Actinokineospora baliensis: one gene and its partner. The protein of the gene in region 1 interacts with the protein of each later gene in a pairwise test. Links are inferred from orthologs where the notes say so. Each region holds a gene or a part of one and is shown in the gene's direction. Other genes may lie near its edges.

The links. Proteins that work in one complex are often made in the same cells at the same time.
Region 2: the proteins of panC (region 1) and JOD54_RS26545 interact in binary tests that used the Escherichia coli proteins (3 or more experiments, as listed by UniProt). The link is inferred for Actinokineospora baliensis from one-to-one orthologs.

What each region holds. Positions count from the first base shown.
Region 1 is NZ_JAFBCK010000001.1:1,788,544-1,796,053, forward strand. Bases 3,549-6,536 are described here. They hold panC (pantoate--beta-alanine ligase), read left to right. Parts: upstream 3,549-4,592; coding sequence 4,593-5,480; downstream 5,481-6,536. Other genes in these bases: JOD54_RS08515 (PrsW family intramembrane metalloprotease), read left to right, coding at 3,549-3,561; JOD54_RS08520 (Rossmann-like and DUF2520 domain-containing protein), read left to right, coding at 3,706-4,596; panD (aspartate 1-decarboxylase), read left to right, coding at 5,493-5,963; JOD54_RS08535 (type III pantothenate kinase), read left to right, coding at 5,968-6,536. Outside these bases: JOD54_RS08505 (DUF3180 domain-containing protein), read left to right, coding at 1-76; JOD54_RS08510 (DUF6779 domain-containing protein), read left to right, coding at 132-2,363; more of JOD54_RS08515, read left to right, coding at 2,407-3,548; more of JOD54_RS08535, read left to right, coding at 6,537-6,744; JOD54_RS08540 (class I SAM-dependent methyltransferase), read right to left, coding at 7,226-7,510. UniProt on the Escherichia coli protein: Catalyzes the condensation of pantoate with beta-alanine in an ATP-dependent reaction via a pantoyl-adenylate intermediate.
Region 2 is NZ_JAFBCK010000001.1:5,964,198-5,970,842, forward strand. Bases 1,264-4,168 are described here. They hold JOD54_RS26545 (NUDIX hydrolase), read left to right. Parts: upstream 1,264-2,418; coding sequence 2,419-2,919; downstream 2,920-4,168. Other genes in these bases: dop (depupylase/deamidase Dop), read right to left, coding at 1,264-2,344; JOD54_RS26550 (hypothetical protein), read right to left, coding at 3,148-3,816; arc (proteasome ATPase), read right to left, coding at 4,039-4,168. In the rest of the region: prcB (proteasome subunit beta), read right to left, coding at 1-484; JOD54_RS26535 (ubiquitin-like protein Pup), read right to left, coding at 546-740; more of dop, read right to left, coding at 836-1,263; more of arc, read right to left, coding at 4,169-5,859; JOD54_RS26560 (Rv0361 family membrane protein), read left to right, coding at 6,232-6,645.

The sequences.
Region 1 (7,510 bases):
CGGCGCGCTCTGGCTGGAGTTCTGCTGCCGGACACCGGACGATCCCGATGACCAGCGTCGCCGCCCGATCGGGTGAATCTCGACCCGGCCATTTGATCTCGCTGAGGTAACGGACAGGTACGGTAGGCACCATGACGGGCCGGACCGACCCCCCAACGCAGGGTTCCAGCGCAGCGCGCGCCCTGCTGTTCGCCGCTTTAGGCCTGGCCCTGGCCTCGACCGCGGTGCTGGTCCTCAGCGACTCGCTGCGGTGGATGCGGCTGGGCGTGGTCGCCGCGCTCTGGGCCGCCCTAGCCGGGGCCTTCCTCGCCGCCCGCTACCGCAGGCAGGTCGCCGACCGCGCCGAAGAGGCTGCGCAGCTGCAGCACGTGTATGAGCTCGAGCTCGAACGCGAGGTCGCCGCCCGCCGTGAGCACGAACTCGAGGTCGAGGCCACCACCCGGCGCAAGGTCGAAGAAGAGACCTCCAACGACCTCGACGCGCTGCGCGAGGAGCTCAAGAACCTCCGCCAGAGCCTCGAAGTGTTGCTCAGCGGCGGCGAGGTCTTCGTCGAGCGCTTCGCCCTGCACGCCGAAGCGACCCGCATGCGCGGCCTCGAAGGCGGCGCCATCGCCGCCCGGCCTGCCAACCAGGTCCGCCACATCACCGCCGCGGGCGAGCCGGACACCCAGCTGATCGGCCGCGTCCCCCGCGCGAACTGGACCGGGGAAGAAGAACCGGACCGCATAGACCCCGACTGGACCCCCTCCTGGGAGTCGTCCCGCCAAGCCCCCATCCCCGCCCAAAACCGCGTCCGCCCCGCCCAAGCCCGCAGCATCGCCCCAGGACGCCAAGAGGCCGAAGCCGCACAGCCCCGCCGCGCGGACGTGAGCCAAGAAGTCGCACGCCCCGCCGCCCGTCCACAGCAGCGCCCCGAGCCCACCCGCCGTACCGCCGCCAATGGCACCCGGCCCGGCCCAGAGGCCAGCCAAGAGTTCAGCCCGGTGCGCCGCGACGCCAACGGCACGCAGCGGGGCCCGGAAGCCAGCCAGGAACTCGCCCCTATCCGACGAGACGCCAATGGTGCCGCGAGGGGTGCTGAGGCGAATCAGGGCCGCCGCGACGCGAGCTCTGCGCCGCGCGGCCAAGAGACTGCCCGCCGGGACGCCAATGGCGTCGGGCGGGGACCGGAAGCCAGCCAGGAGTTCAGCGCTGCCCGGCGGGATGCCAGTGGAGTCGCGTGGGATGCGGAGGCGAGTCAGGAGTTCGCTCCTGTTCGGCGGGATGCCGCCTCGCGTGGTCCGCAGGTCGGCCAGGAGTTCGGCCCGGCTCGGCGGGATGCCAACGGGGCCCCGTGGGATGCGGAGGCCAGCCAGGAGTTCGGGCCCGATCGGCGGGACGCCACTTCGCGTGCCCCACAGGGTGGCCAGGGCGCGCGTGGGCCTGAGGCCAGCCAGGAGTTCAGTCCTGTTCGGCGGGATGCCGCTTCGCGTGGTCCGCAGGCCAGTCAGGTCGTGCGCGGGCCTGAGGCGAGTCAGGAGTTCGGCCCCGTCCGGCGGGACTCGCGCGGCCCCCAGGTGAGCCAAGAGTTCCCCGCGGTTCGCCGCGACTCCCATGGTGTTGGCCCGCAGGTGAGCCAAGAGCTCCCCGCTGTCCGCCGGGACGCCAATGGCGCTGCCGCCCAGGTGAGCCAGGAGTTCCGCCGTGACCCCGCTGGTGCCGCGCCCGGCTCGCAGGTGAGCCAAGAACTCGCCGTGGCTCGGCGGGCACCGGCCGCCGCCCCCGACTTCTCCGCTGTGCGCCCGAGCCCACCGGACTTCCGCGCCCCGGTCGCCGGGCCGCAGGCGAGTCAGGAGTTCGCGCCGGTGCGCCGACAGGCCGAGCAGTACCCCCCGGCCCGGCTATCGGCCCCCGGGCCCATGTCGCAGCCCCCGGCGCCAGGTGCACAGCCCCCGGCGTCGGTGTCGCAGCGCCCAGCGCCAGTCGCCCAGTCCCAGGCGTCGGTGTCGCAGTCCGCGGCACGGCCACCAGCCGCCAACCACCCGGCGCCGGTTGCGCCCGCCGCCCAGCCCGCTGCCGCGCGGGACCTCCCGCCCACCCACCGGCCGCGGTCGGCCGAGCGCACCGAGGTGGCCATGCAGCCCGCCCCCGAGCCCGGTGGTCGCAGGCGCGCGGTGACCGGCACGTTCCCCCCGGTCACCGCAGAGAGCCAGCCGGACAGCGGTGGCAGGCGGCGTCGGGCTGAGGGTGCGCCGACCTGGCAGGAGACCATCGAGCCGGAGGACACCGGGTCGCACTCGTCCGGCAAGTCCGTCAGCGAGTTGCTCGCCGCGCACGGCGCCGGGAACGCGCCTCGCAGGCACCGTCGTCGCGGCGAGGAGTGAGCCGCCGGACGGGGTGTCCGGTTTGGCCCTAAGATCGCTTGTCGTGTCTGACGGGGTTCCGCGGCGGCACCTCCCGCGGCGGTTGACGGTTCTCTTGCCGGTCGCCGGGTTGGTGGTGCTGGCCGGTTGTGGGTTGACGTTGCTCGCGTTGAGCACCGCGCGGGTCGGCTGGGTGGCCGAACTGGTCGGTGTGGCTGGCGCGCTGCTGCCGGTCGGGCCGGTGGTCGCGGCGTTCCTGTGGGTGGACCGGTGGGAGCCGGAACCGGCCAGGCTGCTGTGGCTGGCCTTCGGCTGGGGTGCCTGCGTCGCGACGGTCACCGCGCTGCTGATCAACAACACCGCCGAGGCCGTCGGTGATCTGCTGCTCGGCAAGGGCAGCGGCGACAAGATCAGCGCCATGGTGTCCGCCCCGCTGGTCGAGGAGGGCGTCAAGGGCCTGTTCGTGCTGGGGATCCTGCTGTTCCTGCGCGAGGAGTTCGACGGCGTCGTCGACGGCATCGTCTACGCGGGACTGGTGGCGGCCGGGTTCGCCTTCACCGAGAACATCTACTACTTCGGCCGCGCCTTCGCCGAGTACGGCTTCGGGGACAGCACCTCGCCTGGGGTGGTGGCCGCGTTCATCCTGCGCGGGGTGCTCTCGCCGTTCACCCACCCGCTGTTCACCGTGATGATCGGCATCGGCTTCGGTGTGGCGGCCAGGTCGGCGGCCAGGCGCACCCGGGTCTTGGCGCCGCTGCTGGGCTACCTCGCTGCCGTCGTGTTGCACGCGTTGTGGAACACGACCGCCACGATCGGGACCGCGAACACCTTCCTCACCGTGTACTTCCTGGTCATGGTCCCGCTGTTCGGCGCGGTGGTGTACTTCGTGCACTGGCACCGCAAGCGCGAGCAGCGGGTCGTGGCGGCGCAGTTGCCCGCCATGGTCGACACCGGGGTCATCGTTGTGTCCGAAGTGGACCTGTTGGCCAGCATGAAGGGCCGCAAGAAGTGGCGCTCGCAGGTGCGCGCCCAGTCCGGACCGGACGCGGCGAAGGCCGTGGCCGACTACCAGGCCGCGGTCAGCGAGCTCGCCTTCCTGCGCCACGCGGTGGCCGCGGGCAGCGCGGGCGTCGACGCCGACGGCCGGGAGGCGCGGCTGCTCGACGTGGTCCGGCAGGCCCGCCGCAAGGCGGTCGATGTGGCGCGGGCGACCCGGTGAAGCGCGTCACCCGGCGGCCACCGGCGCCGCGCGCGACGGCTACTCTCGCGTCGTCGTCCGGTACCCGCGCCGATGCGGGACTGGAACGAGGCTAGGGAGCTTGTTCGCCATGTCTTCGGTGCCGCGCGTGAAGTCCGGCCGCTCATGAGCAGGCCTGCTCGGTTGTCGGTCGGCGTCGTGTCCGCCGGTCGGGTCGGTGCCGTGCTCGGGGCCGCCCTCGCCCGCGCCGGGCACACCGTGACCGCTGCCTCCGCCGTGTCCCGGGAGTCCCTGCGCCGCGCCGAGCAGTTGCTGCCCGACGCCGCTGTCCTCCCGCCGGACCAGGTCGCCGCTACGGCCGATCTCGTGCTCCTGGCCATCCCCGACGACGCCCTGCCCGGCATGGTCCGCGGCCTCGCCGCCGCAGGCGCGCTGCGCCCGGGCCAGATCGTGGTGCACACCTGCGGCGCGCACGGCGTCGAGGTCCTAGAGCCCGCCGTCGAGCACGGTGCCCTCGGTCTCGCGCTGCACCCGGTGATGACCTTCACCGGCCGCGAGGAGGACCTGCAGCGCATCGCCGCGTGCAGCTTCGGGATCACCGCCGCCGACGGCGACGACGTGGCCTGGAACGTGGCCGAGGCGCTGGTCGTGGAGATGGGTGCGGAGCCCGTCCGGGTCCCCGCCGCCGCTCGGCCGCTCTACCACACCGCCCTCGCGCACGGCGCGAATCACCTGGTCACCCTGGTCGGCGAGTGCGTGGACCTGCTGCGCGACGCCGGGGTCGCCACCCCCGAGCGCCTGCTGGGCCCGCTGCTGTCGGCCGCGCTGGACAACGCGCTGCGCCACGGCGACCGCGCCCTCACCGGCCCGGTCGCCCGGGGTGACGCGGGCACCGTCGCCAGGCACGTCGAGGTCCTCGCCGAGCGGGCGCCGCACATGCTGCCCGCTTACCGCGCCCTGGCCTCGCGCACCGTCGCCCGCGCGACCGACGCGGGACTGCTGCGCCCGGACCTGGCGCCCGACGTCACCGCCGCGATCGAGGAAGAGACCCCATGAGGCCCAGCTTCACCCCAGGCAAGCTGCACGTGCACTCCTCCCCGGTGGAGCTGGGCAAGACCACCAGGGCCCTGCGCGCGACCGGCCGCAAGATCGCGTTCGTGCCCACCATGGGCGCGCTGCACGAGGGCCACCGGGAGCTGATGAGCCGCGCCCGCCGGATCCCGAACACCGTCCTGGTGGTGTCGATCTTCGTGAACCCGCTGCAGTTCGGCGCGGGCGAGGACTTCGAGCGCTACCCGCGGCCGCTGGCCGAGGACCTGGCGGTCTGCGAGGCCGAGCGCGCCGAGCTGGTGTTCACCCCCGACCGCGAGGCGCTGTACCCGGAGGGCGCGCAGGTCACCGTCCACCCAGGACCGCTGGGCGACGAGCTGGAGGGCTCGGTCCGACCGGGGCACTTCGCGGGTGTGCTGACCGTGGTGGCGAAGCTGTTCAACATCGTGCGCCCCGACTACGCGCTCTTCGGCGAGAAAGACTTCCAGCAGCTCGTGCTGATCAAGAAGATGGTCCGCGACCTGGACATGGACCCGCACGTCGTCGGCATCCCCACGGTCCGCGAGCGCGACGGCCTGGCCAAGTCCTCCCGCAACGCCTACCTCGACGCCGACCAGCGCACCGCGGCCACCGCGCTGTCGGCCGCGCTCACCGCGGGCGCCTACGCGGGAGCCCAGGGCGCTCAGGCCGTGCTCGCCGCTGCCGATGCGGTCTTGGCGGGTACCCCGGAACTCAAGGTCGACTACCTCGCGCTGCGCGGACCCGATCTCGGGCCCGCCCCGGAGCGCGGGGAGGCCAGGCTGCTGGTGGCCGCCCGGCTCGGCGGCACCCGGCTCATCGACAACGTCGGCCTGCTGCTGGGCGGCGCCGATCTCGGAACGCACGGATAGGAGAGGTCCGCGATGTTGCGCACGATGCTCAAGTCCAAGATCCACCGGGCCACCGTCACCCAGGCCGACCTGCACTACGTCGGCTCGGTGACCATCGACCCGGTCCTGCTGGAGGCCGCCGACCTGCTGCCGGGGGAGAAGGTCGCCATCGTCGACGTCACCAACGGCGCCCGCCTGGAGACCTACGTCATCGAGGGCGAGCGCGACAGCGGCGTGATCGGCATCAACGGCGCCGCCGCGCACCTGGTGCACCCCGGTGACCTGGTCATCCTCATCGCCTACGGCGTGATGGACACCGCGGAGGCGGCCACCTACGAACCCAAGGTCGTCTTCGTCGACGCCGACAACCGCATCGCCCACCTCGGTGCCGACGCCGCCCACGCCCCGGCCGGTTCCGGCCTGCTCAGCGGCGCCGCCACCGAACCGCCCGCCGAGACCGCCGACGCCGCCCGACTCGACGCCCTCCTCGCCCCGGAGAGCTGACCCGGTGCTGCTCACCGTCGACGTCGGCAACACCAACATCGCCCTCGGCATCCACGACGCCGACCGGCTCGTCGGCGACTGGCGGATGCGCACCGACGCCAGGATCACCGCCGATGAGCTGGCCATGACGATGCGCGGCCTCCTCGGCACCCACGCCGACGCCGTCACCGGGGTCTCCGCCCTGTCCACGGTCCCCGCTGTCCTGCGCGAGCTACGCGCGATGCTCACCCGCTACTACCGCACCGCCCACCGAGTCATCGTCGAACCCGGCGTCCGCACCGGCGTCCCCCTCCTGGTCGACAACCCGAAGGAGGTGGGCGCCGACCGGATCATCAACACCCTCGCCGCCCACCACCTCTACAACACCGCCTGCGTGGTGGTCGACTTCGGCACCTCCACCAACATCGACGTCATCTCCGCCAAAGGCGAGTTCCTCGGCGGCGTCTTCATGCCGGGAATAGAGATCTCCGTCGACGCCCTGGCCGCCCGGGCGGCCGCGCTGCGCAAGGTGGAAATGGTCCGCCCCCGATCCGTCATCGGGAAAAATACGGTGGAATGCCTCCAGTCCGGCATCATGTTCGGCTTCGCAGGCCAGGTCGACGGCCTGGTCCGCCGAATAACCGCCGAACTCTCCCGAACCGGCCACCAAGGCCCCACCACCGTAATAGCCACCGGCGGCCTAGCCCCCCTAGTGGTCGACGAGGCCGAGACCATCGAGCACCACCACCCCGAACTAACCCTCCTGGGCCTCCGCCTCGTCTACGACCGCAACCGCCGCTAACCACAGTCCACTCAGGCCAGCCCCGGCTCCGCCAGCATCACCAGCCACTGGACACTCGGAACAGCCGGTGCCAAACCAACCCACCGAGCCAGCCCACTCAAAGCAACCACTGGACACTCGGAAGCCGCCCACCCAATGCTCGATGGGGCGGACTTGGTTTGTGTGGGGGAGCGGTGCCCGTAGCCTTGCTTCGCTGCAGGGCCATGCTTTTCGGCCCCGGCTTTTGCGGTCCTGCCACGGGTAGCGCAGGGGCCCCGCGCAAAACAAGTTCGCCCCATCGAGCACCCCCAACCCACCACGGATCGCGTCGCAATGCCGCAGGCGAGCCGACCGGCCCCGTCAAGCACTCCGCTCCACGGCGGGTCCGGGGCGCGAGCCGACCGGCCCCATCAAGCACTCCGCTCCACCACGTGTCCGGGTCGCAATGCCGAAGGCGAGCCGCCCCCTGAAGCCGCTGGTGCCAACCCAAGGCGAGGCGGCTCTAAATCCGCACCGCCCGCACCGCCGTAGTCAACATCGGCCGCTCAAACTCCCCCTGCGAAGTCTCCGGCCTCGACCACAAATACGTCCGCAACTTGTCGAACGTGGCCACCCGCTCCGCCTCCTCCACCACCAGCATCCGTGACAACGTCCCCAAACTCGCCAGCATCGACTCCACCGTCCGCCGCTGCGAGTGCCGCCACGTCCGCCGCTCCGCCTCCGCCAACCGCTCGTGACGCGGCGTGTGCTCCTCGTGCTGCGCGTTCCCGACCAGCTCCGCGAGCCC
Region 2 (6,645 bases), 4.2 Mb from region 1 along the record:
CGAACAGCGGCAGCACGGCCAGCCCGGCGAGCGCGACGTCGAGGTTGCCGCGCACCATGCTGGCCAGCTTGTTGGCCTTGCCGTCGAGCGAGAGCTGGACGCCCTCGATCTTCTCGTAGTGGCGCAGTTCCACCGCGTACAGCCGGACCATCTCCACGGCCAAGCCCGCGGTGCCCGCGATGCCCACCGAGGAGTAGTCGTCGGTGACGAAGACCTTCTCGATGTCGCGCTGGGCGATGATGTTGCCCGCCGTCGCCCGCCGGTCACCGGCGATCAGCACACCGCCGGAGAAGGTCAGCGCGACGATCGTGGTGCCGTGCGGGGCGGCGTCGACCGGCGCGACCCGCTCCCCCGCGCCGCGGCCGCCCGGCAGCAGCTCGGGGGCCTGCGACCGCAGGAAGTCGGTGAACGACGAGGTGCCTGCCGACAGGTAGGCGGCCGGGAGCGCGGCGCCCAACTGCCCTCGGGACGAGGTGTGTTCCATGCCTTCTTTCAATCCTGTCGCTGGACGGGGTGGGAGCGGGCTGCCCTGGGCGGGCAGCCGCTCACTCGCCGCCCTTCTGCACGTAGGCGCGGACGAAGTCCTCGGCGTTCTCCTCGAGCACGTCGTCGATCTCGTCGAGGATGGCGTCGGTGTCGTCGCCGAGCTTCTCCCGGCGCTCCTGCCCGGCCGCGGTGGTGTCGTCGACGCCGTCGTCGCCGTCTCCGCCGCCCTGGCGCTGCGTCTGCTCCTGGGACATGTCGCCTCCCGGTGTGGACTGGGGCCCTGTACTCGAACACTACCCAGGTGCGGCCCCTTTCGTCGTGGGCCGCGCCGGTCACATGATCGACCGGATCAGCGCTTGGCCGCCCCGGTGAGCGCGTCGACGAGCTCCTCGGCGGTGTTCGCGGCGTCGAGCAGCGCCCCGACGTGCGCTTTCGTCCCGCGCAGCGGCTCGAGGGTGGGGATGCGCACCAGCGACTCGCGGCCGAGGTCGAAGATCACCGAATCCCACGAGGCAGCCGCGATGGCGCTCGGGTAGCGCTCCAGGCAGCGGCCGCGGAAGTAGGCCCTGGTGTCCTGCGGCGGGGTGGTGATGGCCGCTCGCACCTCGTCCTCGGTCACCAGCCGCCGCATCGAGCCCCTGGCGACCAGCCGGTTGTAGAGGCCCTTGTCCAGCCGCACGTCGGAGTACTGCAGGTCCACCAGCTGCAGCCGCGGCGACGACCAGGCGAGGCCGTCGCGGGCCCGGAAGCCCTCCAGCAGCCGCAGCTTGGCGGGCCAGTCCAGCCGGTCGGCGCACTCCATCGGGTCGCGGCGCAGCGCGTCGAGCACCTCGCCCCAGGTGCGCAGCACGTCGCGCCCCACCCGGTCCACCTCGGTGCGGTCGGCGTGCTCGGCGACCAGCTCGTGGTAGGCCTGCTGGATGTCGATGCCGGTGAACCGGCGGCCGTTGGCGAGCTCGACGGTGGCCCGCAGCGTCGGGTCGTGGCTGAGCACGTGCACCGCGCGGACCGGGTCGGCCAGCTTGAGGTGGTCGAACCGGATCCCGGCCTCGATCAGGTCCAGCACCAGCGCGGTGGTGCCGACCTTGAGGTAGGTGGCGGTCTCGGCCAGGTTCGCGTCGCCGATGATCACGTGCAGCCGCCGGTACTTGTCGGCGTCGGCGTGCGGCTCGTCGCGGGTGTTGATGATGCCGCGCTTGAGGGTGGTCTCCAGGCCGACCTCGACCTCGATGTAGTCGGCGCGCTGGGACAGCTGGAAGCCCGCGCCGTCGCCGGAGGCGCCGAGGCCGACCCGGCCGGAGCCGCAGATGACCTGGCGGGAGGCGAAGAACGGGGTGAGGCCGCCGATCACCGACACGAACGGGGTGGAGCGGGCCATCAGGTAGTTCTCGTGGGTGCCGTAGCTGGCGCCCTTGTTGTCGATGTTGTTCTTGTAGAGCTGCAGCCGGGGCTGGCCGGGGACGGTGGCCGCGCGCAGCGCCGCCTCCTCCATCACCCGCTCCCCCGCCTTGTCCCAGATGACCGCGTCGCGCGCGTTGGTGACCTCGGGCGCGGAGTACTCCGGGTGCGCGTGGTCGACGTAGAGCCGGGCCCCATTGGTGAGGATGACGTTGGCCGCCCCCAGGTCCTCCACGTCCGGGTCCGTCGGCGCCATGCCGGGCACACCCAGGTCGAACCCCCTGGCGTCGCGCAACGGCGACTCCACCTCGTAGTCCCACCTGGCCCGCCGCGCGCGCGGGATGTCCGCCGCCGCGGCGTAGGCCAGCACGACCTGGGTCGATGTCAACACCGGGTTCGCCGTCGCGTCGCCCGGCACCGCGATGCCGTACTCGACCTCGGTTCCCATGATCCGCCGCATACGGCAAGCCTACGGGTCCTGCCCCGCCGGTTCGCCGTGAGACGTGCCGCCGCGGATATGTTGACCGCGTGGAGATGGGTGTGGAGATGGTCGCGCACTACGACGCGGACGGGTCGGTGGTGGGAGCGGTCCCGCGGTCGCGGATGCGGGCGGAGGGCCTGTGGCACGCCTGCACCTCGGTCCTGGTGCGCTCCGGCGACCGGGTCTACGTCCACCGCCGCACCGACACCAAAGACGTCTTCCCCGGCGCGCACGACTGCTGGGCGGGAGGCGTGGTCGCGGCCGGCGAACCGGTCGACGAGTGCGCCGTGCGGGAGCTGGCAGAAGAACTCGGGGTCACCGGCGTCCCGCTGACCCCGCTGTTCACCCTCCGCCTGGAAGTCGCCGGGGTCCGCGAGCACCTGCACGCCTACGAAACCCACTGGGACGGCCCGATCACCCACCAACCGTCCGAGGTGGCCGACGGCTGGTGGATGACCATCGACGACCTCCGGACCCGCCTGGCCGACCCCACCTGGCCCTTCGTCCCAGACGGGCGGCTAGCGGCCCTGGAGTGGCTCAAGCGCCTCGACTGAGCGCTTGCGGCAGCGACATCCGGGCGCCCCCGGCGCCCGAGGCCCACAACCACACCGACGGACGGCCGCCCTGGAATGGCCTCGAGCACCACCGCCTGACCGCCACCGACGGCGACATCTAGGCGCCCCGCGCTGGCAGACCACGCCCGCACCACAAGTCGCGGACGGCCCTCCTCGCAGGCCCTAGCCGCCCTCGTCCCAGACAGTTGACGGCCGCCGTGGAGTGGCTCAAGCGCCTCGGCTGAGCGCCGCAGCGGCGGTCGGTGACACTCGGGTGATGGCGGCCTTGGCGCGGGTCGCGGTGCTGGCTTCGACCGTCACGACTGTGGCCAGGGGGCCTGCGGCCAGGGCGACCGTGCAGGAGGACTTGGCTGTGCCGGTAGCGCACCAGGCGAACTTGGCGTCGGTGCCGGGGAGGGCTGGCAGGGGCACCGCCTTGTCCACCTGGAAGGTCGTTCCGCCGACCTTGAAGGTGGTGCAGTCCAGCCCGGCGCGGACGGTCTCGACGAACTCGGTGGCGTCTTCGGCGTAGAGCACGACCTGGCGGAGTTTGGCGCCGCTGGGGTAGGTCCAGGCACCTTGGCGGGAGGGGCCGGTGCCCAGGTCGATGCCGCAGTCGGGCAAGGCAGTCACGCGGGGGGCGGAGGGGTCGCCGGTGACTTCCTCGGCCACCAGGTCGCTCGCGCGCAGCACCCCGAGCGCGACGACCTGTTCCGGCTGCGGCTTGGCGCTGGTCGTGGTGGTGACGGGGGCTGCGGTGGTGGTCGGCGTGCTGCTGGTGGACGTCCCGGTGGTGGGGTCGTCGTAGTACGTGTAGAGGTCGTTGGGGCGGTTCGAGCAGGCCGCGAGCGCGGCGAGCGGGAGCGCGACGGCGGCGAGGGCGCGGGCCCGGGGCAACGGTCGTCCCTTCGGGGGAGGCTGGTTGATCACCCGGACGGTATCGGGTCCACCGCCGCCCGGTGCGGGCGGTCGACCGACGGCCGTGGCGGCCGGTTCACCTCGCGTTGGCGCGCCGGTCGCCGCCGGGTGCCATGGTGTCGCCTGGGGAGGTCTCGACGCGACGTGGGCCCCGACCAGGTGCCTGGTCGGGGCCCACGCGGCGTTCGCGGTCCAAGAGTCCTAGAGGTACTGACCGGTGTTGGTGGCGGTGTCTATCGCCCGACCGGACTCCTGGTTCTTGCCGGTGACCAGTGTCCTTATGTAGACGATGCGCTCACCCTTCTTGCCGGAGATGCGCGCCCAGTCGTCCGGGTTGGTCGTGTTGGGCAGGTCCTCGTTCTCGGCGAACTCGTCCACAATGGCGTCCAGCAGGTGCTGCACCCGCAGACCGGGCTGGCGGGTCTCCAGCACGGACTTGATGGCCGCCTTCTTCGCCCGGTCCACGATGTTCTGGATCATCGCGCCGGAGTTGAAGTCGCGGAAGTACAGGACCTCCTTGTCCCCGTTGGCGTAGGTCACCTCCAGGAACCGGTTGTCCTCGGTCTCCTCGTACATCCGCTCGACGGTGTGCTGGATCATCGCGTCGATGCACACCCGCTTGTCGCCGCCGAACTCGGCGAGGTCGTCGGCGTGGATGGGCAGGTTGGTGGTGAGGTACTTGGAGAAGATGTCGCGGGCCGCCTCGGCGTCCGGCCGCTCGATCTTGATCTTCACGTCCAGCCTGCCCGGTCGCAGGATGGCCGGGTCGATCATGTCCTCGCGGTTGGAGGCGCCGATGACGATGACGTTCTCCAGGCCCTCGACGCCGTCGATCTCGCTGAGCAGCTGCGGGACGATGGTGGTCTCCACATCGGAGGACACACCGGACCCGCGGGTGCGGAAGATCGAGTCCATCTCGTCGAAGAACACGATCACCGGGGTGCCCTCGGACGCCTTCTCCCGCGCCCGCTGGAAGATCAGCCGGATGTGCCGCTCGGTCTCGCCGACGAACTTGTTGAGCAGCTCGGGGCCCTTGATGTTGAGGAAGTACGACTTGGCGTCCTTGGGCGCCTGGTCGCCGCGCGCCGCGGCCACCTTCTTGGCCAGGGAGTTGGCCACCGCCTTGGCGATCAGCGTCTTGCCGCAGCCGGGCGGGCCGTAGAGGAGAACGCCCTTGGGCGGGCGCAGCTCGTACTCGGCGAACAGGTCCTTGTGCAGGAACGGCAGCTCCACGGCGTCGCGGATCTGCTCGATCTGGCGGAACAGGCCACCGATGTCGGCGTAGTCGACATCGGGCACCTCCTCCAGCACCAGGTCCTCGACCTCGGCCTTGGGCACCCGCTCGTAGGCGTAGCCGGACTTGGCGTCCACCAGCAGAGAGTCACCCGGCTTGAGCGGCGCCTCGGTCAGCGGGTCGGCCAACCACACCACCCGCTCCTCGTCGGCGTGCCCGATTACCAGCGCGCGGGTGGCGACCTCCTCACCGTCGACGGCGAGCAGTTCGCGCAACGTGGACACCTCGCCGATGCGCTCGAAACCACCGCCCTCCACCACGGTGAGCGCCTCGTTGAGCCGCACCGACTGGCCCCTGCGCAGCTCGGAGCCGTCCACAGCGGGCGACACCGAGACCCGCATCCTGCGGCCCGCGGTGAACACGTCCACAGTGCCGTCGTCGTGACCTTGCAGGAACACCCCGTAGCCGCTGGGCGGCTGGGCGAGGCGGTCGACCTCTTCGCGCAGCGCGAGCAGCTGGCTCCTGGCCTCCCGCAACGTGTCGACCAGCTTGGTGTTCCGCTCGGTGAGCTGGTTCACCCGCTCGGTCGCCTCCGCGAGCCGCTGCTCGAGCAGCCGCGAATGCCGTGGCGATTCCGTCAGTTTCCGGCGAAGCAGAGCGACTTCCTCTTCGAGGAAGCGGATCTGCGCGGCCTCGGACACCTCGGGGCGCTCGCGCCCTGGGTCCACCGCGCCTCCGTGCTCACCGTCGGCGTTGTCTGGCCGACTGCCGGGACGATCGTGCTGCATGTCGGCACCTCCTCCCGAACTCGTACCCCTACGGTACCGGCGATCACCGACAAGGACAGAGCATCGACATGTCGGAACTTGCGTGTCACCCGCGGGCGGCACCCGCTTGGCCGCACCGGGTCCGCCATCCCGGTACTCGCGGGAACCGGCCAGGCGTTACCGTGCGTCCGTGCACTAGGCCGACCGCGTGTGTAGTCCGGAGTGTCGCGGCAGCACAGGTTGTGTTACCGAGCCCGCACCGCTGCCTGGTCGGCGCGGGGTGCCGTGACACGATCTACCGCCACCGCGCGATCACCCCGCCAGAGGACGCGCGCTCACCGCAGCACCAGCAGCCAGGCCACCAGCGACAGCCAGCACGAGAGCCCGGGGACGATGACACAACCGCCGCACGACCCGTACGCAGGACAGCCGCAGCCGGGCGGGCAGCAGCCTGACCAGGGCGGATACCCGCAGGCGTTCCCCCAGCAGACCCAGTTCCTGCCCTCGGGCAGCTTCCCCACCCAGGACCCGTCGGCCCAGCAGTACCCGCCGCAGCAGCAGCCCCAGCAGCCGGTCCAGCCGGAGTACGGGCAGTACCCGGGCGCGCAACCGGGTGCTCACCCGGCGCAACCGGTGCCCCCGCAGCCGGGCTTCCCACAATCCGGGCACTACCCGCCGGGCCAGTACCCGGGCGGCGAGCAGTTCGCCCCCGGCGGCTACGCGCCGCAACCGGGCCAGTTCCCCCAGGCGGGTGGGTATCCGGGTGTTCCCGGCCAGCAGCCGACCGGGTATCCGCACGGCAACCCG